One region of the Mesorhizobium sp. Cs1321R2N1 genome, then DNA from elsewhere that is predicted to be linked to it. Evidence: riboswitches for the same ligand, from Rfam matches in the RefSeq annotation. Region 1 holds a riboswitch; the other holds the start of a gene.
What was found. A riboswitch is a leader RNA that binds a small molecule or an ion and turns the genes downstream of it on or off. The one in region 1 is predicted to bind cobalamin.
Positions count from the first base shown of each region.

Region 2: it holds a riboswitch for cobalamin, as region 1 does, so the genes downstream of both, O7A61_RS14275 (CbtB domain-containing protein) here and bluB (5,6-dimethylbenzimidazole synthase) in region 1, are expected to answer to the same signal.

Region 1 is NZ_JAPYKP010000031.1:16,825-31,412, reverse strand. It holds gene O7A61_RS11290 (caspase family protein) at 1-339, opposite strand, end outside; gene O7A61_RS11285 (class I SAM-dependent RNA methyltransferase) at 497-1,738, opposite strand; gene O7A61_RS11280 (TlyA family RNA methyltransferase) at 1,735-2,499, opposite strand; gene O7A61_RS11275 (GFA family protein) at 2,671-3,072, shown strand; gene O7A61_RS11270 (hypothetical protein) at 3,069-3,362, opposite strand; gene dxs (1-deoxy-D-xylulose-5-phosphate synthase) at 3,511-5,448, opposite strand; gene O7A61_RS11260 (pirin family protein) at 5,519-6,439, opposite strand; gene O7A61_RS11255 (DUF2277 domain-containing protein) at 6,480-6,746, opposite strand; gene O7A61_RS11250 (exodeoxyribonuclease VII small subunit) at 6,839-7,090, opposite strand; gene O7A61_RS11245 (histone deacetylase family protein) at 7,094-8,020, opposite strand; cobalamin riboswitch at 8,188-8,381, shown strand; partial or broken gene bluB (5,6-dimethylbenzimidazole synthase) at 8,482-9,141, shown strand; gene O7A61_RS11235 (hypothetical protein) at 9,228-10,211, opposite strand; gene O7A61_RS11230 (TetR/AcrR family transcriptional regulator) at 10,298-10,906, opposite strand; gene O7A61_RS11225 (MFS transporter) at 11,026-12,246, shown strand; gene ribB (3,4-dihydroxy-2-butanone-4-phosphate synthase) at 12,266-13,366, opposite strand; gene aroC (chorismate synthase) at 13,468-14,568, opposite strand.
Region 2 is NZ_JAPYKP010000045.1:3,808-18,395, reverse strand. It holds gene O7A61_RS14310 (creatininase family protein) at 1-266, shown strand, start outside; gene O7A61_RS14305 (tyrosine phosphatase family protein) at 271-780, opposite strand; gene cobD (threonine-phosphate decarboxylase CobD) at 777-1,823, opposite strand; gene cbiB (adenosylcobinamide-phosphate synthase CbiB) at 1,822-2,796, shown strand; gene cobO (cob(I)yrinic acid a,c-diamide adenosyltransferase) at 2,793-3,407, opposite strand; gene cobU (bifunctional adenosylcobinamide kinase/adenosylcobinamide-phosphate guanylyltransferase) at 3,409-3,924, opposite strand; gene O7A61_RS14280 (CbtA family protein) at 3,917-4,720, opposite strand; gene O7A61_RS14275 (CbtB domain-containing protein) at 4,736-4,915, opposite strand; cobalamin riboswitch at 4,952-5,148, opposite strand; gene O7A61_RS14270 (aromatic ring-hydroxylating oxygenase subunit alpha) at 5,287-6,456, shown strand; gene O7A61_RS14265 (MFS transporter) at 6,461-7,660, opposite strand; gene O7A61_RS14260 (heparan-alpha-glucosaminide N-acetyltransferase) at 7,896-8,894, shown strand; gene O7A61_RS14255 (methyltransferase family protein) at 8,891-9,361, shown strand; gene O7A61_RS14250 (MerR family transcriptional regulator) at 9,454-9,840, opposite strand; gene mgtE (magnesium transporter) at 9,980-11,398, opposite strand; gene O7A61_RS14240 (hypothetical protein) at 11,414-11,695, opposite strand; gene O7A61_RS14235 (response regulator transcription factor) at 11,753-12,421, shown strand; gene O7A61_RS14230 (aminotransferase class V-fold PLP-dependent enzyme) at 12,546-13,736, shown strand; gene O7A61_RS14225 (HpcH/HpaI aldolase/citrate lyase family protein) at 13,748-14,588, shown strand, end outside.

The DNA of each region.
Region 1 (14,588 bases):
CTCGCCTTCGAACTGCACGCCGTGGCCGGCGAGATAGACGAAGACAATCGCGTCGGGACCGGCGGCGGAGACCTTGCCGAGGAAATCACGCAATGCGCCGCGCAGCGATTCCTGATCGACATCGCGCGCCCCGACCACATCGAACCCGGCCGCCTGCAAGGTCTGCGCGATCAGGCCCGCATCATTGGCGGCGGTGGCGAGCTCGCCGGACTGATACGCGCCGTTGCCGATGACGAACGCCAGGCGCTTTTCACCTTGGGCGAGGGCCCCCGTCGCGGAGCTGACCGCGAAAAAGACAAGAGTGACGATGAGGCCGATGAATTTCTGAAGCGTCTGCATGTCCGCTATCGCCATCGATTCATATTAGTAACGACGAATAGGTCGAAATGTTTCCCAAAGATGCGAAATTAGAAACCCGCACAAAGGCGGCTTTAGGGTGCAATTTCGTCGAAAGAACAGAGGCTTCAGAAATTTCCTGCGAACCGGCGGTCGTGACCTACCGCCGCCGCTTCGGCTTCCCCAGCAACGCGACGGCCTCGACATGGGGCGACCACAGGAACTGGTCGATCGGCGTCACGCTTTTCAAGGTGTAGCCGCCGTCGATGAGGATGCGCAGGTCGCGAGCCAGCGTTACCGGGTTGCAGGATACCGCGGCAATGAATGGAACATCCGAGCGGGCGATCTGCTTCGACTGGTCCTCGGCACCGGCGCGCGGCGGATCGAAGACCAAGCCGTCGAAGGCGTCCAACTCCTTGAACGTCAGTGGCCGGCGAAACAGGTCGCGTCGCTCGCCCGTCACCCGCTTGATGCCTGTCGCGAAGCGGGATCCCCGGTCGAGCGCCGAAAGTGCGGCCGCATCGCCTTCGACCGCGTGCACTTCCGACGTCGCGGCCAACCGCAAGGCGAAGCTGCCGCAACCGGCAAAAAGGTCGGCGACCCTTTTTGCACGCTTCAGATGTCCGCCGACGATCTCGGCCATGGTCTGTTCGGCTGCCTCGGTCGCCTGCAGGAAGGCGCCCGGCGGTAGCGCCACCGCGACGCTGCCGAACATGACGACCGGCTTCCTTGGCTCAATGACGATCTCGTCATCGATGGACAGTCTGGCAAAGCCCTGTGCAATGACAAAATTGGCGGCGATACGGCGCTGGTGCTCGCCGAGCTTGCCGGACTCATGCACCGCGATGTCGAGGCCGGAACCCGTAACGGTTACCGCCATCCGGAATGATTTGGTGGTGGCGCATATCAATTCGGCCAGCGCCCTCAGTTGGCCGAGTGCCGCGACGATCTCGGGCAGTGAGATCGGGCATTCGGATATGGAGATGATCTCCGGCGACAGATGGCGATTGAAGCCGAGCAACATGCCTGTTTCGGTGCGCCGGGCGGCAAGCACCACACGGCGGCGCGACTGCGGTGCGCAGCCGACCAACTCTCCGATTTCGCACTCGATGTCCTTGCCCTTCAATGCGTGCACCACCTTTTCACGCTTCCACTGTCGGTAGGCTTCGGCTTCCAGATGCTGGAGGGCACAACCGCCGCATTCGGTGAAGTGGCGGCAGGCGGGTTCGATGCGCAGCGGCGAGGCCTCCAGCACCGCCATCAGCGCCGCACGATCCCTTTCGCGCGCGGCGGTGACGGTCTCGCCCGGCAGCGTGAAGGGAATGAACAGATCGCCGCTTTCGGTTTCGGCGATACCGTCGCCCTGCGATCCGAGCTTTCGTATTGTGAAGCGTGCGCTCATCGGTCCTTGACCCCACCGAGCAGGAATTCGCGATTGCCGTCGCCACCTTCGATCGGCGACAGATGCAGGCCGAGCGAACGCCAGCCGGGAACGGCATCCAGCCAATCCTGCAGCCGGCCCGCGACCCGGGCGGCATCGAAAGGATCCTTCAACAGACCCCCTTTGCCGATCGCCTCGCGGCCCGCCTCGAATTGGGGTTTGACCAGAAAGACCGCGCCGGCACCGGGCTTGGCAAGAGCAAGTGCCGGCGGCAGCGCAAGTTTCAGCGAGATGAAACTGACGTCGGAAACGATGAAATCCGGACTGCGACCGGCAAGATCGGCGGCCGTGAGATCGCGTGCGTTCAGGCCTTCGATCACGGTTACGCGCGGATCAGCGCCGACATCAGGATGCATCTGGCCGTGCCCGACATCGATTGCCGTGACATGGGAGGCGCCGCGTTCGAGCAACACCTGGGTGAACCCGCCTGTCGAGGCGCCGATGTCGAGGGCTTCGCGGCCAGCGGGGTCGAGGCCGAAATGGTCCAGTCCGCCGATAAGTTTGAGCGCCGCGCGCGAGACATAGCCTTGCGCCGGATCATCGATGACAACAAGGCATTGCGGCGAAACGTTCTGACCGGGCTTGCGGGCAATGGCGCCGTCAACCGTCACCGTGCCGCGCTCGACCGCGTCGCGGGCACGCGAGCGGCTGGCGAACAGCCCGCGCTGGACGAGCAGGTCGTCGAGCCGCTGGCGTGTGCTGGCTGGCAGAGGCGAATTCATCGGCCTTCTCTGACGAAAGCCTGCGGTGAAGGCAAGAACATTACACCGAACAAGGTGACGGTGTGCGAGAGCGGCTGGTGCAGCGAGCCAAGCCGCGGCTTGCGCGCATCGCATCGGGTCCGGCAGAATATCAGTCGAGGAGGACCACTGTTGTCGCAACACGGAGGACGAATGCTGACGGGAACCTGCCACTGTGGCGCGGCCCACTGGACCCTGGAAGGCGATCCCGGCCCGGTGACGGCCTGCAACTGCACGCTTTGCCGCCGCTATGGCGCGCTGTGGGCCTATGATTATGTCAACGAACGTATTCGCGTTTCAGGGCGGACGGCCAGCTATACGCGCGCCGGCAAGGACGCGCCGTCACTTGAAATCCTGTTCTGCCCGATATGCGCCTGCGTGCTGGCATGGCGCGGCTTGCGCGCCAGCGATTCTGGCCGAATACGGATCGCAGTCAATGTGCGGCTGGCACCACCCGAAGCCGTCGCCGACTTGCCGATCGACCATTTCGATGGCCTCGACACTTACGACGATCTGCCCCGCGATGGCCGCTGTGTGCGCGACATGTGGTTTTAAAAGATGGTCCGTAAAACCTGGCGCTCGACAGCGGGAGACAGACCATCGTCCCGGTTCCCCGACGCCTGTTCACCTGGATGTTCGGTCACAACAGCGGACGGAGGTGCGGGGTCCGGCAGCACCACAAGCTGCGGCACCTGCTTGTAGGAAAAGCCGCCGCGAATATCGCCAATCTTGCCGGCGACAATGCCTAACGCCGCCTTTTCAAGATTGCGGTCGTAGGGTGTTTCGGCCGCAGCCGGCAAGACCATCACGGCCAAGAAGGCCGCGCCGCACAGAAGCGTCTTCATTGTTGTTGTCTCCTTGCCTGACGCCGGTCTAGCAGGGTGCCGTTGAAAAACGGCCAAGGGACACAGTAAGCGAAACGCCAAACGGCAGCGTTAACAACGCGTTACAAAATAAAGCCGGCAAACTGATCCAAGCTGTTCAGGTTTTGATTCAGGCGCGCTGGGCGCGGACCGTATGGCCGAGGGCCGTGAAAACAGTGCGCACGATCCCGGCGGCGTCGAGGCCGGCGTCGGCATACATCTTCTCCGGCTTGGCGTGGTCGGTGAAGGCGTCCGGCAGTACCAGCGGGCGTACCTTCAGGCCATTTTCCAGCAGTCCTTCATGGGCAAGGAACTGCAGTACATGGCTGGCGAAGCCTCCAATAGCGCCCTCCTCCACCGTCACCAGCACCTCATGCGAGCGGGCCAGCCGGCGGATCAAGTCCTGGTCGAGCGGCTTGGCGAAGCGGGCGTCGGCAACGGTGGTGGAAAGCCCGGCCGCGCCGAGCTCTTCGGCGGCGATGAGGCAATCCTGCAAGCGCGTGCCGAAGGACAGCAGGGCAACCTTGCTGCCTTCCCGGACGATGCGGCCCTTGCCGATATCGAGAACCGAGCCGCGCTCGGGCATGTCGACGCCGACGCCGTTGCCGCGCGGATAGCGGAAGGCGATCGGCCCATCGTCATAGCTGGCGGCGGTGCGCACCATGTGGCGCAACTCCGCTTCGTCGGCGGCGGCCATCACGACAAAGCCCGGCAGGCTTGCCAGGAAGGTGGTGTCGAACGCGCCGCAATGGGTGGCTCCATCGGCGCCGACAAAGCCGGCGCGATCGATGGGGAAACGCACCGGCAGTTTCTGGATCGCGACATCATGGACGACCTGATCGTAGGCGCGCTGCAGGAAAGTCGAATAGATCGCCGCGAAGGGCTTGTAGCCTTCCGTCGCCAGGCCGGCGGCGAAGGTCACCGCATGCTGCTCGGCGATGCCGACATCGAAGGTCCTCGACGGGAACACCTCGCCGAACAGATCGAGGCCGGTGCCGCTCGGCATGGCGGCGGTGACGGCGACGATGCGGTCGTCATCGCGGCCCTCCTGGATCAGGCTTTCGGCGAACACCTTGGTGTAGGCCGGCGCATTGGCCGGCGCCTTGGCCTGCGCGCCGGTGATGACGTCGAATTTGTTGACGCCATGGTATTTGTCGGCGGCCGCTTCCGCCGGCGCGTACCCCTTGCCCTTCTGGGTGACGACATGGATCAGCACCGGACCCTTGCCGTTGTCGCGGACATTTTTCAGGACCGGGATCAGATGCTCCAGATTGTGACCGTCGATCGGGCCGATGTGATAGAAGCCGAGTTCCTCGAACAAAGTGCCGCCGGTGACGTAGCCGCGCGCATGTTCGACCGCGCGGGTGATGGCTCGATCGGCCCGCTTGCCGAGATAGGAGGTCAGTTTCTTGCCAAAGTCGCGCAAGCCGATATAGGCCTTGCCGGAAGCCAGGCGCGCCAGATAGGCGCTCATGGCGCCGGTCGGCGGCGCAATCGACATGTCGTTGTCGTTGAGGATGACGATGAGGCGGGCATCGAGCGCGCCCGCATTGTTCATCGCTTCATAGGCCATGCCGGCCGACATTGCGCCGTCGCCGATGACTGAAATGACATTGTTGCGGCCGCCTGAGAGGTCGCGGGCGGCGGCCATGCCGAGACCAGCCGATATGGACGTCGAGGAGTGGGCGGCGCCGAACGGGTCATACTCGCTCTCGGCTCGGCGGGTGAAGCCCGACAAGCCGCCTTCCTGGCGCAAGGTGCGGATGCGGTCCCGGCGTCCGGTCAGGATCTTGTGCGGATAGGCCTGATGGCCGACATCCCAGATCAGCCGGTCATCGGGTGTGTTGAAGACATAATGCAGCGCCACTGTCAGTTCGACCACGCCAAGGCCGGCACCGAGGTGGCCGCCGGTGTGGGAGACAGCATCGACCAGTTCGGTGCGCAGCTCGGCCGCCAGTTGCGGCAATTCGCTCTCGGCCAGCGTGCGCAGGTCGGCCGGGACGCGAACCTTGTCGAGAAGCGGCGTATGCGGCGTTGCGTTCACGTTGGGCCCAGACTCTCTTTTCATCGGCGGGATAGGCCGCCGGCTGGCGAAAGTAAATGCGTGTCGGTGACGCGGATGGTCAGCCCCTCACCGCTCAGCCTTCCGGCAGCGGAATGAATTCTTTCTCATCGCCAGGAACGATATCGAAGCGGCCGGTCTTCCATTCCTGCTTGGCCTGCTCGATGCGCTCCTTCGACGAAGAGACGAAATTCCACCAGATGTAGCGCTTCGAACCGAGCGAGGCGCCGCCGAACAGCATGAAATGCGCACCGGTTTGCGACGATATGACGATCTCGTCGCCGGGCCGGAACACCAGCAGCCGTTCGGCCGGAAAGACGTCGCCCGAAATCGAGACTTCGCCCTCCAGCGTGTAGATGGCGCGCTCTTCCGCATCGGCCGGGATTTTGACGCTGGCACCGGGCCCCAGCCGCAAATCGGCGTAGAGCGTGTCGGAATCTGCCCGCACCGGGGACCGCAACCCTTGGAAGTCACCGATGACGACGCGGCCGCTGACGCCTTCGGCATCGATCTCTGGAAGCCGCAGCGCCGCTGTGTTCTCGAACACCGGTGCAACCTCTTCCTTGCCGTCCGGCAGAGCCAGCCAGGTCTGCAGGCCGGAGATCGACATCGGCGCGCCGCGCAATTCCTGCGGCGTGCGCTCGGAGTGGACGATGCCACGGCCCGCGGTCATCAGGTTCACGTCGCCGGGCTCGATCACCATTTCGGTGCCGAGCGAATCGCGATGCCTGATCTTACCATCGAACAGATAGGTCACTGTCGACAGGCCGATATGCGGGTGCGGACGAACATCGAGCGCCTGGCCGGCGCGCATGATCGCGGGGCCCATGCGATCGAAGAAAATGAACGGCCCGACCAGCCTTCTCTTGGCGGTCGGCAAGGCGCGGCGCACCTCGAAGCCGCCAATATCCTTGGCGTTGGGGATGACCATCAGTTCGATCTGGTCGCTGGCGAAGGCATCGCCGGCCTCAGGGTCTTCCCCCGGGAAGAAGCTCATGAACTCTCCTGGTCAGCGCTCGGTGGCCGCTTTGGACATGTCAGGCGAACCGGATCGCCGCCTTTGCTCTCAGTTTGGCTGCCACCTCTTCGCGATTGCGCGGATGCTGGTGGGTTTCCAGGGAATCAAGCAATTCGCGTGCGGATGCCGCGATGGCTTCGACCGCATGATCGAACGCATGCTGGTTCTGTTTCGACGGTCGCGTCGTTCCGCTGAGCTTGCGGACAAACTGGAGTGCCGCGTCGCGGACTTCGTCATTGGTTGCCGGCGGATCAAAATTGAACAGGGTCTTGATGTTTCTGCACATCGCTTCCGTATCTCCTCTTGTCCGTTTCAATCGGGACGAGTTGTATCCTCAATCATGATCGTGTCCAAAAGTCGGTAAGCCTGCTCCGGACCTCAGTCCGCGTCGAGCGGCTCGGTTCCAACCGGCTTGCCGTCGCGCGACAGCCTGATCTTCTCGACCTTGTCCTCGGCGGCCTTCAGCAACCGGTCGCAATGCACCTTCAGCGCCTCGCCGCGTTCGTAGATCCGGATCGACTGGTCGAGCGGCACGTCGCCACGCTCCAGATCATCGACGATCTTCTCCAGCGCGTCGAGTGCCTGCTCGAAGCTCATCGCCTTGACGTCTTCGTTGATCTCACCAGTCATCATTCATCCTTTCATCAGTCGCCCGACATGGGCGCCGACCGAAAATGCCAATCCCTGCAGATCGTAGCCGCCCTCGAGCACGCTGACGAGCCGGTTGCCGCTATGGCGTGCGGCGCGCTGCATCAGTTGGCCGGTCGCCCAGTCGAAATCGTCCTCGGTAAGATTGATCTCCGCCAGCGGGTCGCGATGGTGCGCGTCGAAGCCGGCCGAAACGATGATCAAATCGGGCGCGAAATTGTCGAGTGCCGGGAGCACGCGCGACAGGAAAGCATCGCGAAAAACCTCGCTGCCGGTCTGCGGCGCCAGCGGCGCGTTGACGATATTGCCGGCGCCGGTCTCGTTCTTCGCGCCGGTGCCGGGATAGAGCGGCATCTGGTGCGTCGAGCAATAGAGCACCGAGGGATCGTCCCAGAAAATATCCTGCGTGCCGTTGCCGTGGTGCACGTCCCAATCGACGACGGCGACACGCTCCGCACCATGCTTCTTCTGCGCATAGCGGGCAGCGATAGCCGCAGTGTTGAAGAAGCAGAAGCCCATGGCCGTGGTCTTTTCGGCATGGTGGCCGGGCGGACGAGCCGCGACGAAGACATTGTCGGCGCGGCCCGCAAAGACGTCGTCGACGGCGGCATTGGCGGCGCCGATCGCGGTGATCACCGCCTGCCAGCTCTTCGGGCTGGCGGTGGTGTCGGCGTCGATGCGGGCGAGGCCTTCAGCGGGAATGGCGGCACGCACGCGCGCGACGAAATCGGCGGGATGCGCATAGAGGATGGTCGCCTCGTCGCCTTGCGGTGCCTCGGCGCGGTCAAGCGCGGCAAAAGCTTCGTCGTCGAGCACGCGCTCGATGGCGCGCAAGCGGTCGGGCCGCTCGGGGTGACCTGGCGGGGTGATGTGTTCGAGGAAGATCGGGTGCGTGTAGAGACGAGTGGCCATGTCCCCCTTATCTAGTGCCCCGGCGCCGTGATGGCCATGCGTTGCGGCTTGATCGCTGGGGAAAATCACGCCTGCGTCCATTCATGTCGCTGCGGGCATTGGCGTCGCCGGCGCTTCGGCGTAAGGTCGCCGCCACTGCCTGGTGCCTGCCGGAGGTTTGTTTTAGCCGCATTTCTGCGACGCCAAGTGATTCCACTTGGGAGCAAATGCTCTGGCGGGAGAATCGGGAACACGGTTTGATGCCGTGGCGTGCCCAACGCTGTGAGGGGGACCGCGCCGGTAAATGCCACTGTCGATGACGGGAAGGCACCGGACGTGGGTTGATCCCGAGCCAGAAGACCGGCCTGGCAGGCATCGTCATCCGCATGGTCAGGCGGATGATATCAGAGCGACGTGCGCCCTCCTGGACGCACAAGTACGCTCTGAGAATTTGAACTGCTGCAATCGCAAGGGGACAAGCGATGCCGGAAGCTATGACCGCTCCAACGGCCGATGGATTTGATCAGATCGCGCGCGACGCGGTTTACCGCGCCATGTTCACGCGGCGCGACGTCCGCAGCCATTTTACATCGGAAGCGATCGACGACGAGGTGCTGGCGCGGCTTTTGCTCGCCGCCCATCACGCGCCGTCAGTCGGCTTCATGCAGCCTTGGAATTTCATCGTCATCCGCGATGCCGCGCGACGGGCGGAGGTGCGCGATCTGTTCTTGGCGGCGCGCGAACAGGAACTGCCGGCAATCGAGGCGGACCGGCGGGCGCTTTACCGCAAGCTCAAGCTCGAAGGCATCTGCGAAAGCGCATTGAACATCTGCATCACCTGCGACCGCGAGCGCTCGAAAGCCTCGCCGCTGGGACGCTGGCACAATCCGGAAATGGATCTCTACAGCACGGTCTGCGCGGTGCAGAATTTTTGGCTGGCGGCACGCGCCGAGGGAGTCGGCGTCGGCTGGGTCAGCATCATCGAGGCGCAAGCGCTGAAGAGCCTGCTGTCCATCCCCGATCACGTGACGCCGATCGCCTATCTCTGCGTCGGCCGTGTCTCGGAGTTCGCGCCAAAACCGGATCTCGAAACGCATGGCTGGGGCCGACGGCTGCCGTTGCCCGACCTGATCATGAGCGAGACTTTTTGTGGGCAAGGCGAAGCGCCGCTCAAATCGACAGTGGCCCGCTTCAGCACTGTTGCCGGTGGGCCCGCCAGCCCAACCGATCAGCGTGTCGCGCCGGCCGTGCCCCAGCGCGAACCGTCGAAGGTGGAGAGCGCCTTGCGCTTGAGTTCCCGGAACTTCGACGAGGCATCGGCCAGCCTGGCGTCCCAGGCGGCATCGGGCACCTGACCCTCGATGGTCTTGAAATAGACCTGCATCAGGCAGGCGATGGCGAACGGCTCGATGAACGCCGCCTTAAAGGCCCAGGCAAAGACGATGGCCAGAACGAAGGCCCAACCGGCGAGCTGTCCTGGCATGACGTAAAGAATGGCGGCTGCCGGGGCCAGCATCAGCAGGAAGATGACGAAGGAGACCCCCCACATGATCACGGCCAGCCAGACGGCGTTCTTGAGCATGATCTTGCCGTTCTGGGCGTAGAGCACAACGCCTTGCCGCGCGGTCTCGAAGGGCGAGGACGAATTGATGCGGATGTTGTAGCCGAGAATGATCTCGTCGACATAGGTCAGCGACAGGCGGATCACCGTGTTGAGGAACGAGACCAGGCCGCTCAGGCCCGGAATGGGCAGGAAAGCCGCGATGCCGCCCAGCAGGCCGGTGATGGCGCGGATGGCGCCCTTGACCAGCTGGTCGACGACGAAAAGGATGTTCGCCTCGGCAAAACGCTCGGTCACAACCCCTTTCGCATAGGCGATCTGGTTCTGGCCGTCGGGTACGTCGTGGCCGTCGATCAGATGCACCATGACGGCGATATGGCCTGCCTTGACGACGTAGAGGATGTATTCGCGAATCCAGTAGACAGCGATCGAGACGAGGCCGAAACCGACAATCCCGCCCCACATGGCAAAGGACAACGGCCCGTCGGGATCGGTGGAGATATGGCCGACGCCATAGCCGACCGAGGCACCGGTGCCGGTGGCCATGATATAGGCCAGCGTGATGCCGAAATAGACGATCATACGAAAGACGATGAAAGGCCAGGTCCGCATCATGATGGACACCGACCTGCCGATATCGAAATCCCACATACCCCGAATCCCCCAGAGGTGGCTGTGGAGGATGCGCCCAAACCGTCTATTGTCAATTGCGAGCGGTGGCGGAGCCCGATTGCGGGTCAGTTTGGCCGCGCCTCCGGCTTCTCGAGCAGGCCTTCGAGCAATTGCTTGAACGCTGCCACCACCTTCCTCGACGTCGCTTCGGGATCGTTCGAGTTGGCGATCCGCTGCGCGGCCTGGCTGCTCGCCCCGTTGATCAGCCGCGCCGCGGTCTCGGGATCGAGGCCCGGCACGACCACCCCGTCCTGTTGCAGCGCGGTCAGATGATCGGTCATTGAACCGACGCAGGCATTGGCATTCGACCACTGTGCCGGGTCGCCCAGCACGGCCGGACCGTCCCGGAACATGATGCGCTGGATTTCCGGCTCCAGCGCCATTTCGATGTAGGTCGTGCATTCGTCGACGAAATGCTGCCAGCGGGTCGGCGCCCTCGACGCGACCTCATTCACCCGCGCGGCCATTTCCGCATCAATTTGCGCGATAACCGCCTGCAGCAGTCCCTTCTTGTCGCCGAAGTGATGATAGAGGGCGCCGCGCGTCAGTCCGGCCGATGCCGTGAAATCGTCCATCGACGCTTCGGCATAACCGATGGTGCCAAAGGCTTGGCGCGCCGCGGCGATCAGCTTGGCACGCGTCTCGGCGATCATCTCCTTGCGGGGTCGGTGCATGCTCTGGCCTTATCTACATACGCTCCGTATGCCAATTGACATACGCGACGTATGGTCTATCTAACACTTATACGTCTCGTATGTAATTGTCGAATCGCCCCTTGTCGAGGAACAGGATCATGCAAAACCCCTACTCGGAAATCTTTCGCGCTCCTGGCGCCAGGGGCTTTGCCGCCGCCGGCTTCATGGCGCGCCTGCCGATCGCCATGGCGCCGATCGGCATCGTGGCGATGCTGTCGCAGACGCGTGGCGAATACTGGCTGGCGGGTGCGGTTTCGGCGACGTTCGCCTTGGCCAATGCTTTCCTGGCGCCGCAAATATCGAGGTTGGTCGACCGCCTCGGCCAGACGCGGGTTGTCGTCCCCACCACCATCATCTCCGTGCTCGCATTCGCGGCCCTGATCGCATCGGCCAATCAGGACTGGCCGGTATGGACGCTATTCGTGTCGGCATTGCTGGCCGCGGCGATGCCAAGCATGCCGGCCATGGTACGCGCGCGCTGGACCGAGATTTTCCGGGGCCGGCCCGAGATGAACACCGCCTTCGCCTTCGAGTCGGCGGCCGACGAACTGGTCTACATCGCCGGCGCATCGCTGTCGGTTGGTCTCAGCGCCGCGCTGTTCCCGGAAGCGGGCGTGCTCGTCAGCACGCTGTTCCTGGCCCTGGGCTCGACAGCCTTCATCCTGCAGCGTTCGACCGAACCGCAGGTGCGACCGGTGGACCATGGCTCAACCGGCTCGGCTATCCGCCTGGGGCCGGTTCAAATCATCACCTTCGCCATGATCTTCATCGGCGCGACTTTCGCGACGACGGAGGTGAGCACGGTGGCGATCACCAAGGAACTCGGCCAGCCAGGCGCCGCAAGTCTCGTCATCGGCGTCTATGCGCTGGGCTCCTTCGTGCTCGGCATCATCATCGGCGCGCTCAACCTGAAAGCACCGCTGCAGCGCCAGCTCGCCATCGCGGTCGCGTTGGTCGCGCTCGGCACACTGCTGCCGCTTACCGCCAGCACCGTGCCCGTGCTCGCGCTGACTGTCTTCATCAGCGGCGTGGCGATCTCGCCGACCTTCATCACCGCCTTCGGCCTGATCGAACGGCATGTGCCTGAGACGATGCTGACCGAAGGCATCACCTGGGTGACCACCGGCATCGGCATCGGCATGGCGCTCGGTTCGTTCGCTGCCGGCGCGATGGTGGATGCGTTCGGCGCCCAGAACGGGTTCTGGGTTTCGGTGGCATCGGGCGTTATCGCACTGGTCACGGTGCTGCTCGGCCAGCGCAGCCTCGCCACCCACGAATGCGAGTGGGAAGGATGCGAGGCGGCAATCCCGGCCGAGTGACAGCCAGGATTTCTTGAGCTCAGATAATCTCGGTCTTGGCGATGTGGATGCCAAACCCTTCGAGACCGACATAATGGCGTTCGCGCGAGGCGATCAGGTTGATGGAGGAAATGCCGAGATCCTTCAGGATCTGCGCACCAAGGCCGATCTCGCGCCATTCGCTCTCGCGCCGGCGCGCCTCTTCATGGTCCTCGCGATCGCCCGGCGCCGGCCGGTTGCGCTCCTGGTGGGCGACGCCGACCGAGCCCTCGCGCAGATAGACGATGACACCGCGCTTGCGTTCGCCCATCGCCTTCATGATGCCGTCGAGGCGGTGGCTGGTGCCGAACACGTCGGTTACGACGTCCTCCGAATGCAGTCGCACCGGCACGTCCTCGCCGTCGCGGATATCGCCGAAGACGATGGCGACGTGATGCATCGTGTCCCAGGGCAGCGTGTAGGTGAAGACCTGCGCCTTGCCACCCAGCGTCTCGATGTCGGAACAGGCGACGCGCTCGACCAGCGTTTCCTTGCGCTGCCGGTAAGCGATGAGGTCGGCGACCGATACCTGCTTGAGACCGTGCTCCTCGGCGAAGGCCGCGACCTGCGGGCCGCGCTTGACGGTGCCGTCATCATTGACCAGTTCCGAGATCACGCCGATCGGCGGCAGGCCGGCGAGCTTGCAGAGGTCGACCGCGGCCTCGGTGTGACCCGAGCGCATCAAGACGCCGCCTTCGCGCGCGATGAGCGGAAAGATGTGGCCGGGGCGGACGAAATCGGAGGCGCCGACATTGCCGTTGGCAAGGTTGCGAACGGTCAGCGTGCGGTCTTCGGCTGAAATTCCTGTCGTGGTGCCATGCTTGAAGTCGACGCTGACGGTGAAGGCGGTCGTGTGGGCCGAATCATTGTCGGCCACCATCGGCGCGAGGTTCAGCCGCTTGGCCTCCTCGCGCGGCATCGGCGTACAGACGATGCCCGACGTGTTGCGCACGATGAAGGCCATCTTCTCCGGCGTGCAGTGGACGGCGGCGACAATCAGGTCGCCCTCGTTCTCACGCCCGTCATCGTCCATGACGACGACGATCTCGCCGCGTTCGAAGGCCCGAATTGCTTCGACGATTTTCTTCTGGTCGTAAGGCATAAAGCGCTCGTTTCACTCGCAGGGAGTAGGGGAATAGGGTAGTGCGGGAGTAGGGAAAAGGAAAATTTGGCCGTTTCGGCGTGGCAGCCAAGCTTAGTCCCCTATCCCCTTCCTGTCTGTCCTCGGTGCCGCAGATAGTGGTCGGCGATGGCGCAGGTAACCATGGCCTCGCCGATCGGCACGGCGCGGATGCCGACGCAAGGGTCGTGGCGACCCTTGGTCATCACCTCCACGTCGTTGCCGTCCTTGTCGATCGATTTGCGCGGCGTCAGGATCGACGACGTCGGCTTCACGGCAAAGCGCGCGACGATGGCCTGGCCGGTGGAGATGCCGCCGAGGATGCCGCCGGCATTGTTGGACAGGAACACCGGCTTGCCGTCATTGCCCATGCGCATCTCGTCGGCGTTCTGCTCCCCGGTGATGCGGGCGGCCTCGAAGCCGTTGCCGATCTCGACGCCCTTGACGGCGTTGATCGACATCAGGCCGGAGGCAATGTCCTGGTCGAGCTTGGCGTAGATCGGCGCGCCGAGGCCGGGAGGCACGCCGTCAGCGACGATCTCGATCACCGCGCCGACCGAGGAGCCGGCCTTGCGGATGCCGTCGAGATATTGCGTGAAAACAGGAACGGAAGCGGGATCGGGGGTGAAGAACGGATTTTCCGCGTCGCCGATGAAATTCCAGTTCCAGTTGGCGCGATCGATCGACTTTTCGCCCATCGACACCAACGCGCCGCGCACCACCATGCCCGGCACCACCTTGCGGGCGAGCGCGCCGGCGGCGACCCTGGCTGCGGTCTCGCGCGCCGAAGAGCGGCCGCCACCGCGATAGTCGCGTATGCCGTATTTGACGTCGTAGGTGTAGTCGGCATGGCCCGGCCGGAACTGGCGGGCGATCTCACCATAGTCCTTCGACCGCTGATCGACATTCTCGATCAGCATCGACACCGGCGTGCCGGTGGTGATCATTGTCGCGCCGTCCTCGTCCAGGACGAAGCCCGAGAGGATCTTCACTTCGTCCGGCTCGCGGCGTTGGGTGACGAAGCGCGACTGGCCGGGTCGGCGCTTGTCGAGTTCGGCCTGGATTTCATCGCGCGTGAAACGAATACCCGGCGGACAGCCATCGACCACGCAGCCGAGCGCCGCGCCATGGCTCTCGCCCCAGGTGGTGACGCGGAAAAGATGGCCAAACGTGTTGTGAGACATGGAAAGTGCCCTGCCCGGCA
Region 2 (14,588 bases), on a different contig from region 1:
TCCGGCCGGATCTCGTCGACATCGGCAAGGCCGACAATTTCGTTTCCAACGTCGCCGACGCCGAGAAGGAATTCGCGCTTCTGCGCCAGACCGGCACGCATGCCTTCGCCTGGATCGCCAGCGATCTCAACCCGAACGGCGTGGTCGGTGACGCCAGCATTGCAACGGCAGAGAAAGGCCGATTGACGGCGGAACATCAAGCCGATGGCTTCATCAGCCTGGTGCGCGATGTGCGCAAGGCCAAGCTCGCCGAGTGGCTGAAGTAGCCGCCTAAATATCGATCTTGAGTGCGAACGGCGTGCCTTCGAAGGCGTCGGCGCCGCGCCCGATCGCTTCGATCGCCTCGATCATGCGGCCATTGCGCTCGAGCAGCGTGTCGGCCACAGCGATCAGCCGTGGATTGGGCGTCGCCGAAGGCGACAGCGCGCGCAGCGTCTGCGCCAGTTCCACCTCGTCGCGTTTCGGCGCCAAAGCCGCTGCGATGATATAGGCCGAGGCGGTTGAGCGGCTGATGCCGGCATAGCAGTGCACGACCATCGGCTTTGCGCGGTCCCAGCGGCGCGCGAAATCAAGCAGGTCGCGCACATGCTCCTCGCCCGGCATGGTCATCCCCTCCTGCGCCACGGCGATGTCGTGCATGACCAGATGCAGATGGTTTTCCCGGGGGATCGAGGCTGGTCGAATTACGTCCGTTCCGGCGGCAAGCAGCGACAGCATGCGGTCGGCGCCGGTCCTGGCAACGGTTTCCTCGATCTTCGCCAGCGAGCAGACATGGATCATTGTTTCGAACCTTTCGACCGATCCTCACGCCGCGACGCCCATTCGGCAAGGGCCGATTCAAGCCTGCGCCATTCCTCCTCGTTTGCCGGCAGGCCGGCGCGCAGGGCATTCGGCCGGTCGGAGAAATGCCGGAGCAGGATGCCACTTTCGCCAAGCGCGGAAAACAGGCCGCCGGCATCGGGCAGGCTGAGATAGCGGAACAATATGGTGCCGCCCGCGACGCGAACGCCGAACCGGCCAAACAGCGCATCAACCCGCACCACCTCATCCGCCAGCGACGCTCGCATCGCATCTTGCCAGTCGAGATCGGCGAGCGCGCGGATGCCGTATTCCAGCGCCGGTCCGGCGACGGCCCACGGCCCGAACTGCATGTGCAACCGTTCAGCCGTCGGCGCATCGGCAAGTGCGAACCCAAGCCGCAGGCCGGCCAGACCAAAGAACTTGCCGAAGGAACGCAGCACGACAATGCCGCCCTGGCCGACGTCGGCGGCGAGGCTGTGTTCGCGTGGACCGACATCCATGAACGCCTCGTCGACGACCAGCAGCCCGCCCTTGGCGCGAAGTCCGTCAGCCAGCATCAGCAGCCGGTCGCGCTCGATGATGCGCCCATCCGGATTGTTCGGATTGACGATGATGGCGAGGTCAGCGTCGACCAGCGCCGCGAAATCGGCGACCTCGACCACCTCGTGCCCGGCAATCGCTGCCGCCCGGGCGTGTTCGGCGTAGGTCGGCCCTAGCACCATCGCCTTGCCGGGCCTCACCAGCGAGGCTACGCGCGGCAGCAGGATTTGCGTCCCGGGCGCCGCCACCACGTTTCCCGCGGAAGGCGCGCCATAGGTGTTGGCCGCGATCTCCATCAGTTCGCGCCCACGCGCGGCCTCCGGCAACCGCCACAGGGAGGTGGCGGGCAGGTCGAAAAGCGGGTAGGAGTGCGGATTGATACCGGTCGAGAGGTCGACGAAAGGCAGCACGGCATTGGGGAAAAGCGCCCTTGCCCGGCCAAGACTTCCACCATGGTCCACCGCTCCTTCAAGAAGCCTCATGTCAGTCCTGATCGCTTTCCTGTCATTGCTTGTCGAATTCGTCCTTGGTTATCCCGACTGGCTGTTTCGCGCCATCGGCCATCCGGTGACGTGGTTCGGCAGGCTGATATCCTTTCTCGACTTGAGGCTCAACCGCGCCACTGATCCCGACGCACTGCGTCGCCAACGTGGTGTCCAGGCGCTTTTGGTCATCGTGCTGGTGCCGGCGCTGACAGGTCTTTGCGTGCAGCTCGTTCTGCTCTGGTTCGTCCCCTTGGGATGGATCATTGCCGTCCTTCTGGCAACATCGCTTCTGTCGCAGAAGAGCCTGCATGAACATGTCGAAGCCGTCGCCGACGCGCTCGACAGTGGAGGCCTCGACATGGGCCGCGCCGCCGTCTCGCGGATCGTCGGCCGCGATCCCGAAACGCTGGACCGGGCAGGCGTCTGCCGTGCGGCGATCGAAAGCCTGGCGGAGAATTTTTCCGATGGCATCGTCGCCCCCGCCTTCTGGACCGGCGTTGGCGGGCTGGCCGGCGGCGCCGCCTACAAGGCGGCCAACACCGCCGATTCGATGATCGGCCACCACACCCCACGCCATGAGGCGTTCGGCTGGGCGGCGGCGCGCTTCGACGATTGGATCAACCTGCCGGCATCGCGGCTGACGGCGCTGCTGATCGTGCTCGCTTCCTTCTTGGTCGAGGGCGCCGACCCCCACGGCGGCTGGCAAGCGGTACGGCGCGACGCGAAAAAACACCGCTCGCCCAATGCCGGCTGGCCCGAAGCGGCCATGGCCGGCGCGCTTGGGCTCGCGCTTGCCGGACCACGCAGCTATGGCGGTGTCATGGTCGACGACATCTTCATGGGCGAAGGCGGCCGCCGCGATGTCGACAGCGGCGACATCAGGCGCGCGCTGAAACTCTACCGTGTCGCTGATTTCCTGCTGATTGGCTTGTTCGGCCTGATCGCGGTGATCGCTGTTCTGGTTTTCTAAAACTCGATGCCCTGCTGAGCTTTCACGCCCGCCGAGAAATGATGCTTGGTCAAACCCATCTCGGTGACCAGATCGGCAGCCTCGACCAGCGCTGGCTTGGCGTTGCGGCCGGTGACGACGACATGCAGGTCCTCGCGCCGGCCTTTCAGCGCCACAACCACCTTATCGAGATCGAGATAGTCGTAGCGCAACGCAATGTTGAGCTCGTCGAGCACGACAAGGCTGATCGAGGGATCGTCGATCAATTCCAGCGCCTTGGCCCAGGCGGCCTCGGCAGCGGCGATATCGCGCTTCAGGTCCTGGGTCTCCCAGGTGAAACCCTCACCCATTGCGTGCCAGACGACGCGGTCGCCGAAGGCGGCAAACGCATCCTTCTCGCCGGTATGCCATTTGCCCTTGATGAATTGCACGACGCCGACGCGCTTGCCGTAGCCGAGCATCCGCAGCGCCAGCCCGAAGGCGGCCGTGGTCTTGCCCTTGCCGGGACCGGTGTTGACGATCAGCAACCCCTTCTCGACCGTCTTGCTCGCAACCTCGGCGTCCTGCACCGCCTTGCGCTTGGCCATCTTGGCGCGATGGCGTTCTTCATCCTTGTCGTCGATGTCAGTCATTTCACTTCACCTTGAGCGGTAGCCCCGCCACCATCAGCAGCACCGTGTCGGCAACCGCGGCGACCCGCTGGTTGAGCCGGCCGGCATCGTCACGAAAACGCCGGGCCAGCGCATTGTCGGGCACGATGCCTTGCCCGACCTCGTTCGACACGACGAACCACGGTCCGCGCGGCCGCGACAGCACGTCCGCCAGCCGTCGGCACTCCGCCTCGACGTCGTGACCGGCCAGCATATGATTGGTGAGCCATAGCGTCAGGCAGTCGACAAGCACCGGCTGATCATCCGGCAAAGCCTCCAGCGCTTCGGTAAGGTCGAGCGGCGCGTCGATGGTCGACCAGCCCTCGCCGCGCCGGGAGCGGTGCAGTGCGATGCGCTCATGCATCTCGTCGTCATAGGCTTGCGCCGTGGCGACATACGCCCATGGCGGGGGCAATGCCATCGCCAATGTTTCGGCGTGCGCGCTCTTTCCGGAGCGCGCGCCGCCGATGATGAAAATCAGCTTGCCGCGATCAGGCAAAGCTGTCGCGCAAGCTGGTCGCCGTGCCGGTGAAGCGCCTGCGCACCACGCCCACGACCGCGCCGAGCACCAGCCAGAACACCAGATTGGTCACCGTCACCGCCACCACGAACTGATGGTGCAGGCCTTCCGGGATAGGCGTCTCGAAACTGTCGGGCTGCGGCGCGCCGACGATGTGCGGGGCAACGATCAGCAAGACGGCAAGGATGGTCAATGGCAGCGATCTGCGAAACACGATCAGGCCAAGGCCGATGGCGGTCGCCGCCGCCGTCGCGGTCCACCAGATCTGGCGCGCAAGCAGATCGGCCGCCGGCATCGCCGGCAGTTCCGGCTGCAGGCCAAGGCCTGGTGCCAGCGTGAACACGGCAAAGCCGGCCAGCCCCCAGAACACGCCCTGGCGCCAATTGCCGACGCCGCCGGCAAACTCGGAAACCGCGACCAGGACCAGCGCGAAGCCGATGCCGGTGACGATATTGGCAACCACGCTGAAGGCGAAACGCTCGAAACCGTCGGCCGGCGCCCAGCCTTCGTCTTCCACCGCCGGCGCCATGGCGTCGGCGGTCGCGGGCGCGGCAGAGCTCATCGCATTCCCAGCGGGCGCGACCGTGCTCACCGCATCGTTGCTGGCCGCCGGTGCGGCCGCGTGGTCATGGTGATGGCCGCCGCCGGCCTTTTCGTAGACTTCCGCCTTGAGGATCAGCGGCACGGTCGCATAGGCCTGCATGCAGGCGAGAACGACACCGGCCACAAGCCCCGCGATCGCCGCGACGAACACGACGTTGCGAAACAGATTCATGATGTCAGATCCTCGTTAGTGGCAGGGAAATGCCATCGAGTGGCGATAGTCGTGGGCGGCATTGTGGACCGCATCGATATGCGAGAAACCGACAAAGCCAACGACGAACATGCCGAGCAGCGCCGCGAGCGCGAGCTGCATGAAGCGCGCCTGCGAGGAGACGGAGGCGCCGAGGGAGACGGAAGCGGTAGTCATGTCTTGTCCTTTCGCCCTCCACCCGAGGGCATCGAAGTCAGTTTCCTGTCGCCGGCAGGTCTCCTGGCTCGCGGATAAGCGCCCTTCCCCACCTTCCCGAAGGAAAACCTTCAGTGGCATATGGAGAGGACTACCGCACACAGTTGCGGGGGCAGCCACGACATTGGGCAAAACCTCGCCCGCACCGCATTCCCTCTTGGCTCCAAAAAGGAACCGACGACGTTGGTGACTATAGGGAAATTCGCCGCGCGCGGCAAACCAAATTCCGACAGCCGCCAGCGCAGGAGCGTCGTATCGGCAAGGCCGCTCCCCTCCTGATTGACAAACTTCATGGCCGGGTGTCGGCTGCCAACCCTCACAGGAAGCCAGCCATGCAGCCCGATGCCAGCGAGCGCGAGCCCTATAACGGCCTGACCCGAACCGAGCCGACGCTGCCCTCATCGGCCTATTGGGACCAGGAGACCTATCAGCGTGATCTCGACGCCATCTGGTACAGAAATTGGCTGCTCGTCTGCCGCGAGGCCGACCTTGCCCAGCCTTTGGCATTCCGCACCTTCCGCGTCGGTACGCAGGAAATCCTTGTTCTGCGCGACGACGCCGGCGCGTTGCATGCCTTCCACAACACGTGCCGGCATCGCGGTTCGCAGCTTTGCCAGGAAGGCGAAGGACACCTGAAGGCGCGGCTGATCACCTGCCCGTATCATGCCTGGTCCTATTCGCTGCGTGGCGATCTGGTGCGTGTACCGTCGAAATCGCTGCCCGACGGCTTCGACAAGGCCGACCACCCGCTTTATCGCGTTGCACTCTCGGTGTGGCGGGGCTTCGTCTTCGTCAATCTTGCTGAAGATGCCGCCGGCTCAGCGCTGTCATCCTTCGACCCGGCCTCCGGCGACCTCGGCAACTGGCCGCTGGACACGCTGGTGTCAGGCCATGTGCTGCGCAAGGTGATGAACTGCAACTGGAAGATTTTCTGGGAAAACTTCAACGAGTGCCTGCACTGCCCGGGCGTCCACAAGGACCTGTCGCGGCTGGTGCCGATCTATGGCCGCGGCCTGATGAGCCGGCATGACGATCCCGAATGGACGCGCCATGCCGACAATGATGCGCCGGAATTCTCCGGCGGCCTGCGCGCCGGGGCTGAAACATGGTCGCGTGATGGGCAGACGCATGGGCCGGTTTTCCCCGGCTTGACGCAGGCGGAACGCACCGCCGGCCAGACCTATGCCACCAGCCTGCCCTCGATGTTCATCGTCGGCCATGTCGACTATGTCAGGACCGTGCGGCTGGTGCCGCTCGGTCCCGAACAGACCGAATTGACCGCCGAATGGCTGTTCGCGCCCGAGGCGCTCGCCGCCACCGATATCGACAACATCGTCGCCTTCGGCACACAGGTGCTGGAGGAGGATGCCGCGATCTGCGAGATCAACCAGAAGGGCCTGCGCTCGATGCGTCATACAGCCGGCGTGCTGATGCCCGAGGAATATGAGCTGCACGGCTTCCACAATTGGGTGCGCGAGCGCCATGCTGAGCTTTCGCTCTGATTTTTTAGAGGGATTTAGGCAGGTAGCGCCAGGTCATGAAGCCGCAAAACGCCGCCAGCAGGCCGAGCGTGACGAACACCGATCCCAATCCGAAGAAGGCCAGCACCACCGAATAGACCAGCGGCGGCGTCAATTCGGAAAAGTCGAGATAGGTGCGGTAGACCGCCGCCATCTGCGCGCGTTCATAGGAGCGCACCGAGCGCATGAAGGCGGTCGAGCCCAGCGCGTCGAGCGCGATGGTGAAGAAGGCGCCGCACAACAGGAAGGCGCCGGTCAGCAACGGCTCTGCCGCTCCGACCGTGCCCGCCGCCAGCAGCGACGCCGACATGGCGAAGTAGGCAAACGTCATGGTGCGTCGGCCGCCAAAGCGTTTTCCTGCCTTGCCCCAGAAGATCGCCATGAACAGCAGCGCATTGCCGGCCGAGACCAGCAGGCCGCCCGCCAGTTCACCCTCGCCGGTGATCACCATGAACAGCGGTCCATAGACGAAGAACGTCGTCCAGAAGCAGGACCGGCCGAAGGCGATCAGCCAGGCGAGCCTGAGCCTTGGCTGCGCCACGAAGCGGCCGATGTTGGCGAGCGGATTTGCCGGCCGCGTCTTGCCCGGGCGGATCGACGGGTTGTCGCCCAGCCGGTAGGTCCAGAACAGCGCCAGCAAAGCCATGGCGAAAACCGCCACCGCGCCATGCGCGGCATAGATGCCGAAATGCGCATAAAGGAAAATGCCAAGCGTCGGCCCGCCCGTCCAGGCAACCATCGACCACGCCATGCGCAGCGATTCGGCCTGCATGAAGTCGGTCTTGCGGATGTGGTCCATGATGTAGAGGTTGAGTGTGATCGACAGCGCACTGGCGCCCATGACGCGGCACAGCATGCCGGCGAGTTGTCCAGCGAGCGTGTGGGTGACGAAGAACAGCGAGCCGATGGCGAGCAGGCAGGCGCCTGCCGTGTAGACCCAGCGCCGCGCGAAGCGGCGGATCAGCATCGGCATGAACAAGGTCACCGACAGGCCGAGCATGGATACGACGGTGTAGAGGATCGAGACGATCTGCTCGTTGTGGAGTATCTCGTAGGCCTGGATCGGGATGACGCTCGACACCATGGCGCGGGCGAAGGACTCGACCGCGTAGAGCGAGGCGAAGGTGCGCGCATCCGCGGCCTTGAGGGCCGGAAGCCAGATCGGATGGCGCACATGCGTGGACATTGCTTCCCCAAAGCAGAATCGCGGCGTCAAATCTGCCGTGGATATTTCAGGCCCATTAAGAGGAAACCGACGCACACCCGGCAAAAAGCGAAGCCGGTCAAAGGCTTTCCCGCGCTGGCCCAATTCGGCGGCTGGCGCGGGCTCCGCCGCGCGGTCAGGCCAAGGCGACCGGTCTTCTTCTATCCAGTGCAACCGTGATAGTCGTCTTGGAGGGGCTGAATCAGATCGCGAGACCATGAGCATCCACACGCCGACCGCACCCGTTCCGGAGCCATCGAAGCGCATCGTTGCCATCGATATTTTGCGCGGCATCGCGCTGATCGCGATGGCAAGCTACCATTTCACCTGGGACCTGGAATTCTTCGGTTACACCGACCCCGGTCTCACCGCCTTCGGCTGGTGGAAGATCTACGCCCGCTGCATTGCCTCTACCTTCCTGTTCCTTGTCGGCGTCAGCCTCTATCTCGCCCATGGCCGACAGATCCGCTGGAACTCCTTCTGGAAACGGTTCGCCATGGTCGCCGGTGCGGCGGTCGCCATCTCGGTCGTCACCCGCATCGCCACGCCGGATGGATTCATCTTCTTCGGCATCCTGCATGAGATCGCGCTCGCCAGCCTGCTTGGCCTCGCCTTCCTGGGCCTGCCGGCGCTGCTGACGCTTGTCGTCGCCGCGCTGGTCATCGCGGCGCCAGTCTACCTGCGCTTCGAGGCACTCGATCACCCTTGGCTGTGGTGGATCGGCCTTTCCGCCGTCAATCCGCGCTCCAACGACTACGTGCCGCTTTTCCCCTGGTTCGGCGCGGTGCTTCTCGGCCTCGGAGTGGCGAAACTCGCTTCCGCTTCCGGCATACGGGCACGCCTGGCGAGCCTCGTGCCCGGCCGCTGGGCCAATCCACTGGTCTTCATCGGCCGCCACAGCCTGGCCTTTTACCTGATCCACCAGCCGCTGCTGATCGGTAGCGTCTGGCTGTTCTCGCAACTGATGCCGGCGCAAGTCGAGCCCCCGCAGGTCAATTTCCTGAAAACCTGCCAGCGCTCGTGCGAGCAGATGCGCAACGCAACCTTCTGTTCGAGCTATTGCGGCTGCATGCTTGATACGCTGCAAGGCGAAGGATCACTTGATCGGCTCTTCAACAACGACCAGACTGCGGACTTCAGGGCGCATCTGTCCGATCTTGCCGCAACGTGCACCGCCAAGACGGACGACAAGATAACCGAGGGAGGGACACAATGACCGAGCCGAAGCCTGGAGTGATACCGTGGCCGCCGGTGATCTACGCTGCCGCAATCGCCATCAGCATCATCCTCGGCATGCTGTATCCCTTGCCCTGGATCGGAGACCTCCTGGGCGACATTCTGTTCGCCGCCGGTTGGGTGGCGTTGTTCGCCGTCGCCGTACTCTGGTTCACCGCGATCCGCACCATGATGCGGGCCAGGACAACGCTCAATCCCAACGCCGTGCCCGATCATCTCGTCACGACCGGCCCCTTCGGCGTCACCCGCAACCCGATGTACCTGGCCAACACGCTGCTGTTGATCGGCGTTGCCTTCGTCTCGGGCATCGCCTGGTTTTTCCTGTTTGCCTTCGTCGCCGCCTTCGTCACCCAGAAGGTCGCGATCGAGGGCGAGGAAAAGATATTGGCGGCGAAATTCGGCAAGAAATACCGCGACTATGCCAAGCGGGTGCGGCGCTGGATCTGAGCCAGCGTTAAAGTTGCCAATCTTCCCCCTTGTGGGGAGATGTCCGGTAGGACAGAGGGGGGCGCTGTCCCGCCAACATCTCGAAATTTCGGCTAGGTGTTGACCCCGAGTTCGACCAGCCGCTCGACGCAAGACTCCTCGGCCTGATCGAGTTCGGCCAGCGTCTCCTCGAGGTCGCGGCGCTTTTGCCTGAGGTCCTCGCGTTTTTCCTCGATGCGCTTGATCATCAGCTTGAGCTGCCCGACCTCGCCCGGCGGCTCCTTGTACATCTGGATGATCTCGCGGATCTCGTTGATCGAGAAGCCGAGCCGTTTTCCGCGCATGATCTGCCGGATGAGGTGACGATCGGAAGGGCGAAACAGCCGCGTACGGCCGCGCCGCACCGGCTGCACCAGTCCCTCGTCTTCGTAAAAACGCAGCGTCCGCGTCGACACGTCGAATTCGCGGGTCAGTTCGGTGATCGAATAATATTCCCGCATTGTCACTCCATGCCGGAATTCCGGGTGATCGCCATGCGGCGTCGCCCATCTGTCCCGAACCAAACCCTTGCCCGCCGGAATCGACGCGGCACCCCGCACGAGCCTCGCACGGCATTTACGTAAAAGTCAATTAAGACGCTTACCGGACGCCGAACCACCAGGTCGCGAGGCCGAGGAAGGCAAAGAATCCAACGACATCGGTAACGGTGGTAACGAAAACCGCCGAAGCGACCGCGGGATCGACCTTGAACCGGTCGAGCAGCAATGGAATCAGGATGCCGGCAAGGGCCGCCACGAACATGTTGATGATCATCGCCGCCGCGATGATGCCGCCCAGATTGGGGTCATGGAACCAGACAGCCGCGACGATGCCGATCAGGATGGCGAAGACGATACCGTTGATGAAGCCGACACCCATTTCGCGGCGGATGATGCGGCCGGCATTGTAGATGTCGAGATCCCTGGTTGCCAGCGCCCGCACGGTGACGGTCATGGTCTGCGAGCCGGCATTGCCGCCCATGCCGGCCACGATCGGCATCAGCACGGCGAGGGCGACGATATGCTCGATCGTGCGATCGAACAGGCCGATCACCGATGCCGCCAAAAATGCCGTCAGCAGATTGACGAGCAGCCAGGGAACGCGCGAGCGCGAGGTCGCCAGAATGCTGTCGGAGAGCTCCTCGTCGCCGACGCCGCCCATGCGCAGCAGGTCCTCCTCCGCTTCCTGCTGGATGACGTCGACGACGTCGTCGATGGTCAGCACGCCGACCAGCCGCTCGTTCTCGTCGACGACGGCGGCCGACAAAAGGTCGTATTGTTCGAATTCCCGCGCCGCCTCTTCCTGGTCCATAGTGGCCGGGATGGCGTGCCGCGTCTCATGCATGACTTCCTCGACCTTGACCGCGCGCTTGGTGCGCAGGATCTGGTCGAGATCGATGGCGCCCAACAGCTTGAAGGTCGGATCGATGACGAAGATCTGGCTGAAGCGGTCGGGAAGGTTCTTGTCCTCGCGCATGTAGTCGATGGTCTGGCCGATGGTCCAGAAAGGCGGCACCGCGACGAACTCGGTCTGCATGCGCCGCCCGGCGGTCTCTTCCGGGTAGTCGAGCGAACGGCGCAGCCTGATCCGCTCGGTGAACGGCAGCTGCGACAGGATCTCGTCCTGGTCTTCCGGCTCCAGGTCTTCGAGGATGTAGACCGCATCGTCGGAATCGAGTGCCTGCACGGCTTGCGCGATCTGCGCATTGGGCAGGTTATCGACGATATCCATGCGGATCGCCTCGTCGACTTCGGTCAGCGCGGAAAAATCGAAGTCGGCGCCCAGCAGCTCGACCAGCGCGCGCCGCTGTTCGGGGTGCAGCGCCTCGATGACGTCGCCAAGTTCCGACTGATGCAGGTCGTCGACTTGGCGCTTGAGGGTCAGCGTATCGCGATCGGCGATCGCCGCACCAATCTGGGCAAGGAAGGACGATAGGACGGCACCGTCCTCGCCATAGATATCAGCGTGGTGCTCGTCGGCGGCCCTGGCGCCGGTCGTCCGTTCGTCCTGGCCTTCCACCAGCGCCTCCCGCCATCAGAATCCGGAAAAGGTGCAAATCAGGTCTAGACCATGAGTCCGCAAAGTGGAAACCGGTTTTCGGTCCGGTGCCCATACAAAAGTGACGGCGACTCGGAACGCTTCAACTTCGCAACATGTTCTTCCAACGCGCGGGAATTTCAGGCCAAACACATGCTTGCCCGCCCCGCGCGAACTGTCGATTTCATCAAAAGCAGGCCACGCTTCGGCTTCCTGCGGCGCGACAGCCGATGTCGCTGGGGAAAGAGCACCCCCGCGCCATTGGAGCAGAATTGTCATGATGCAGGTCCAGGCATCGGCTGGACCCGCCAGACCGCAACAAAAAAGCGGAAGCCCTTGAAGATCAAGTCACGGACAGAGAACAAGGCAGTCGAAGAGCGGCGCGTTCGCGTGATCGTGGCCGAACGCAATCCGCTCGTCATATCGGCTCTGCGCGAAATGCTGGACTGCGACGGGCGCTTCGAACTTTTGGCCTCGGTACAAAGCGGCAGGCATTTCCTGGAGCTTGCAGCGGTACAGGAGTTCGATGTCGCCGTGATCGGCTGGAAGCTCTCCGACATGGACGGCGCGGACGTCCTGGCCGAGGTCCAGGGCCGCAAGCTCAACATCCGCATCGCGGTCTTCTCAAATGACCATGACATCGGCATCCTGAAACAGTGTGTGCGCCTCGGCGCGCAAGGTTACTGCTTCCAGTTCGACGATCCCGCCATCATTTTCGACACGATCCTGGCTGTCGCGCACGGCCGCATCTGCATCCCCTTTATCGACATCAACAAGGTCAACGACACGCCTCTGTCCCGGCTTACCGTGCGCGAGCGTGAACTGCTGGCGGTACTGTCAGATGGCTGGACCAATTTGCAGATCGCGACCCGGACCGGGATCTCCGAGAATACGGTGAAGTACCATCTCAAGAATCTTTACGACAAGCTGGACGTCCGCAACCGCGCCATGGCGGTCGCGCTCTATTCACGAGAGAGGCGCAGCCAGAAGCAGCCTTTCGGGTAGGGCAACCGGGTAGGCCATACCCACCCGCACGCGGCAAGTTCTTACCCGCCAAGGTGTTGTTGACATCAGCCGTCGAAACGAAACTCCCCACCACCGCTTTGCTGGATCAGGAGGAGTTCGCACCATGGCCGGTTTCACCCATCTTTTCATTCCCGGGCCGACCAATATCCCCGAACAGGTCCGGCAGGCGATGAACCTGCCGATGGAGGACATGCGCGCCGCATCCTTTCCTGATCTCACGCTGCCGCTGTTCGAGGACATCAAACGCGTCTTCAAGAACGAGACTGGCCGCGTCTTCATCTATCCGTCCTCCGGCACCGGTGCCTGGGAAGCGGCGATGACCAATGTGCTCAGCCCCGGCGACCGCGTTTTGATGTCTCGCTTCGGCCAGTTCTCCCATCTGTGGGTCGACATGGCCGAGCGGCTCGGCTTCGAGGTCGACGTGATCGACTGCGAATGGGGAACCGGCGTTCCGCTGGACCTCTATGCCGAGCGGCTGAAGGCGGACAAGACGCACCGCATCAAGGCGATCTTCTGCACCCAGAACGAGACGGCGACTGGCGTCACCAGCGACGTCGCCGGCTGCCGCGCAGCGCTCGACGATGCGAACCACCCCGCCCTGCTTTTCGTCGACGGCGTCTCGTCGATCGGCTCGATCGACTTTCGCCAGGAAGAATGGGGTGTCGACTGCGCCGTCAGCGGCTCGCAGAAAAGCTTCATGCTGCCGGCCGGCCTCGGCTTCCTGTCGGTCAGCAAGAAGGCTCTCGTCGCTTCCAGAACCGCCACCCACCAGCGCTGCTTCTTCTCCTTCGAGGACATGATCCGCGCCAACGATGCCGGCTATTTTCCCTACACGCCGGCAACACAGCTCCTGCGCGGCCTGCGCGCCTCGCTCGACCTGATCGAGGACGAAGGGCTCGACGCCATCTTCGCCCGTCACCATCGCCTCGCCGAAGGCGTGCGCAAGGCGGTCGACGCCTGGGGCCTGAAGCTCTGTGCGAAGGCGCCGAAATGGCATTCGGACACGGTCAGCGCCATCCTGGTGCCTGATGGCATCGACAGCGGCGACGTCGTCAAGCGCGCCTACCAGGCCTACCAGACGTCGCTCGGCGGCGGCCTCAACAAGGTGTTCGGCAAGGTTTTCCGCATTGGCCATCTCGGCTGGCTGAACGAGGTGATGGTACTGGCCTCGCTGTCTTCAGCTGAAATGGCGCTGCTCGATTGCGGCGTCCGGCTGGCGCCGGGCTCCGGCGTCGGCGCCGCCATCCAGCATTTCCGCTCCTCGGCGGCAATGCCTGTCGCCGAAGCCGCCTGAGGGGACAGAAGATGAGCCACACCATCAACCACCTCAAGAAACTCAGGCTCCAGCGCAGCGAGCTGGCGGTTCCCGGCTCCAGCCCGGAGATGATCGACAAGGCAGCCAACAGCGCCGCCGACTTCGTCTTCCTCGACATCGAGGACGCTGTCGCCCCGCCCGACAAGGAACGCGCCCGCAAGAACATCATCCAGGCGCTCAACGACATCGACTGGCGCGCCAAGGGCAAAACCGTCTCGGTGCGTATCAACGGCCTCGACACCCATTACATGTATCGCGACGTCGTCGACGTGATGGAACAGGCCGGCGACCGGCTGGACACGATCCTGGTGCCGAAGGTCGGCGTGCCCGCCGATCTCTATATGGTCGAGGCCATGGTCAACCAGATCGAGATGGCCAAGGGATTCAAGACCCGTGTCGGCCTGGAAGCGCTGATCGAAACCGCGCTCGGCATGGCCAATGTCGAGGCCATTGCCGCCACGCCTGGCCGGCTGGAGGCGATGCATTTCGGCGTCGCCGATTATGCCGCCAGCAACAAGGCGCGGACCGTCAACATCGGCGGCCTCAACCCCGACTATCCCGGCGACCAGTGGCATTTCGCCCTGTCGCGCATGACCGTCGCCTGCCGCGCCTATGGGTTGCGCGCCATCGACGGGCCGTTCGGCGATTTCTCCGATCCGGAAGGCTACAAGGCGGCCGCCAGACGCGCCGCCGCACTCGGTATCGAAGGCAAATGGGCGATCCATCCCTCGCAGATTGCCTTGGCCAACGAGGTGTTCTCGCCGCCGGAGAAGGAAGTCACGCGCGCCCGCCGCATCCTCGAAGTGCTGAAAGAGGCCGAGGCGCAGGGCA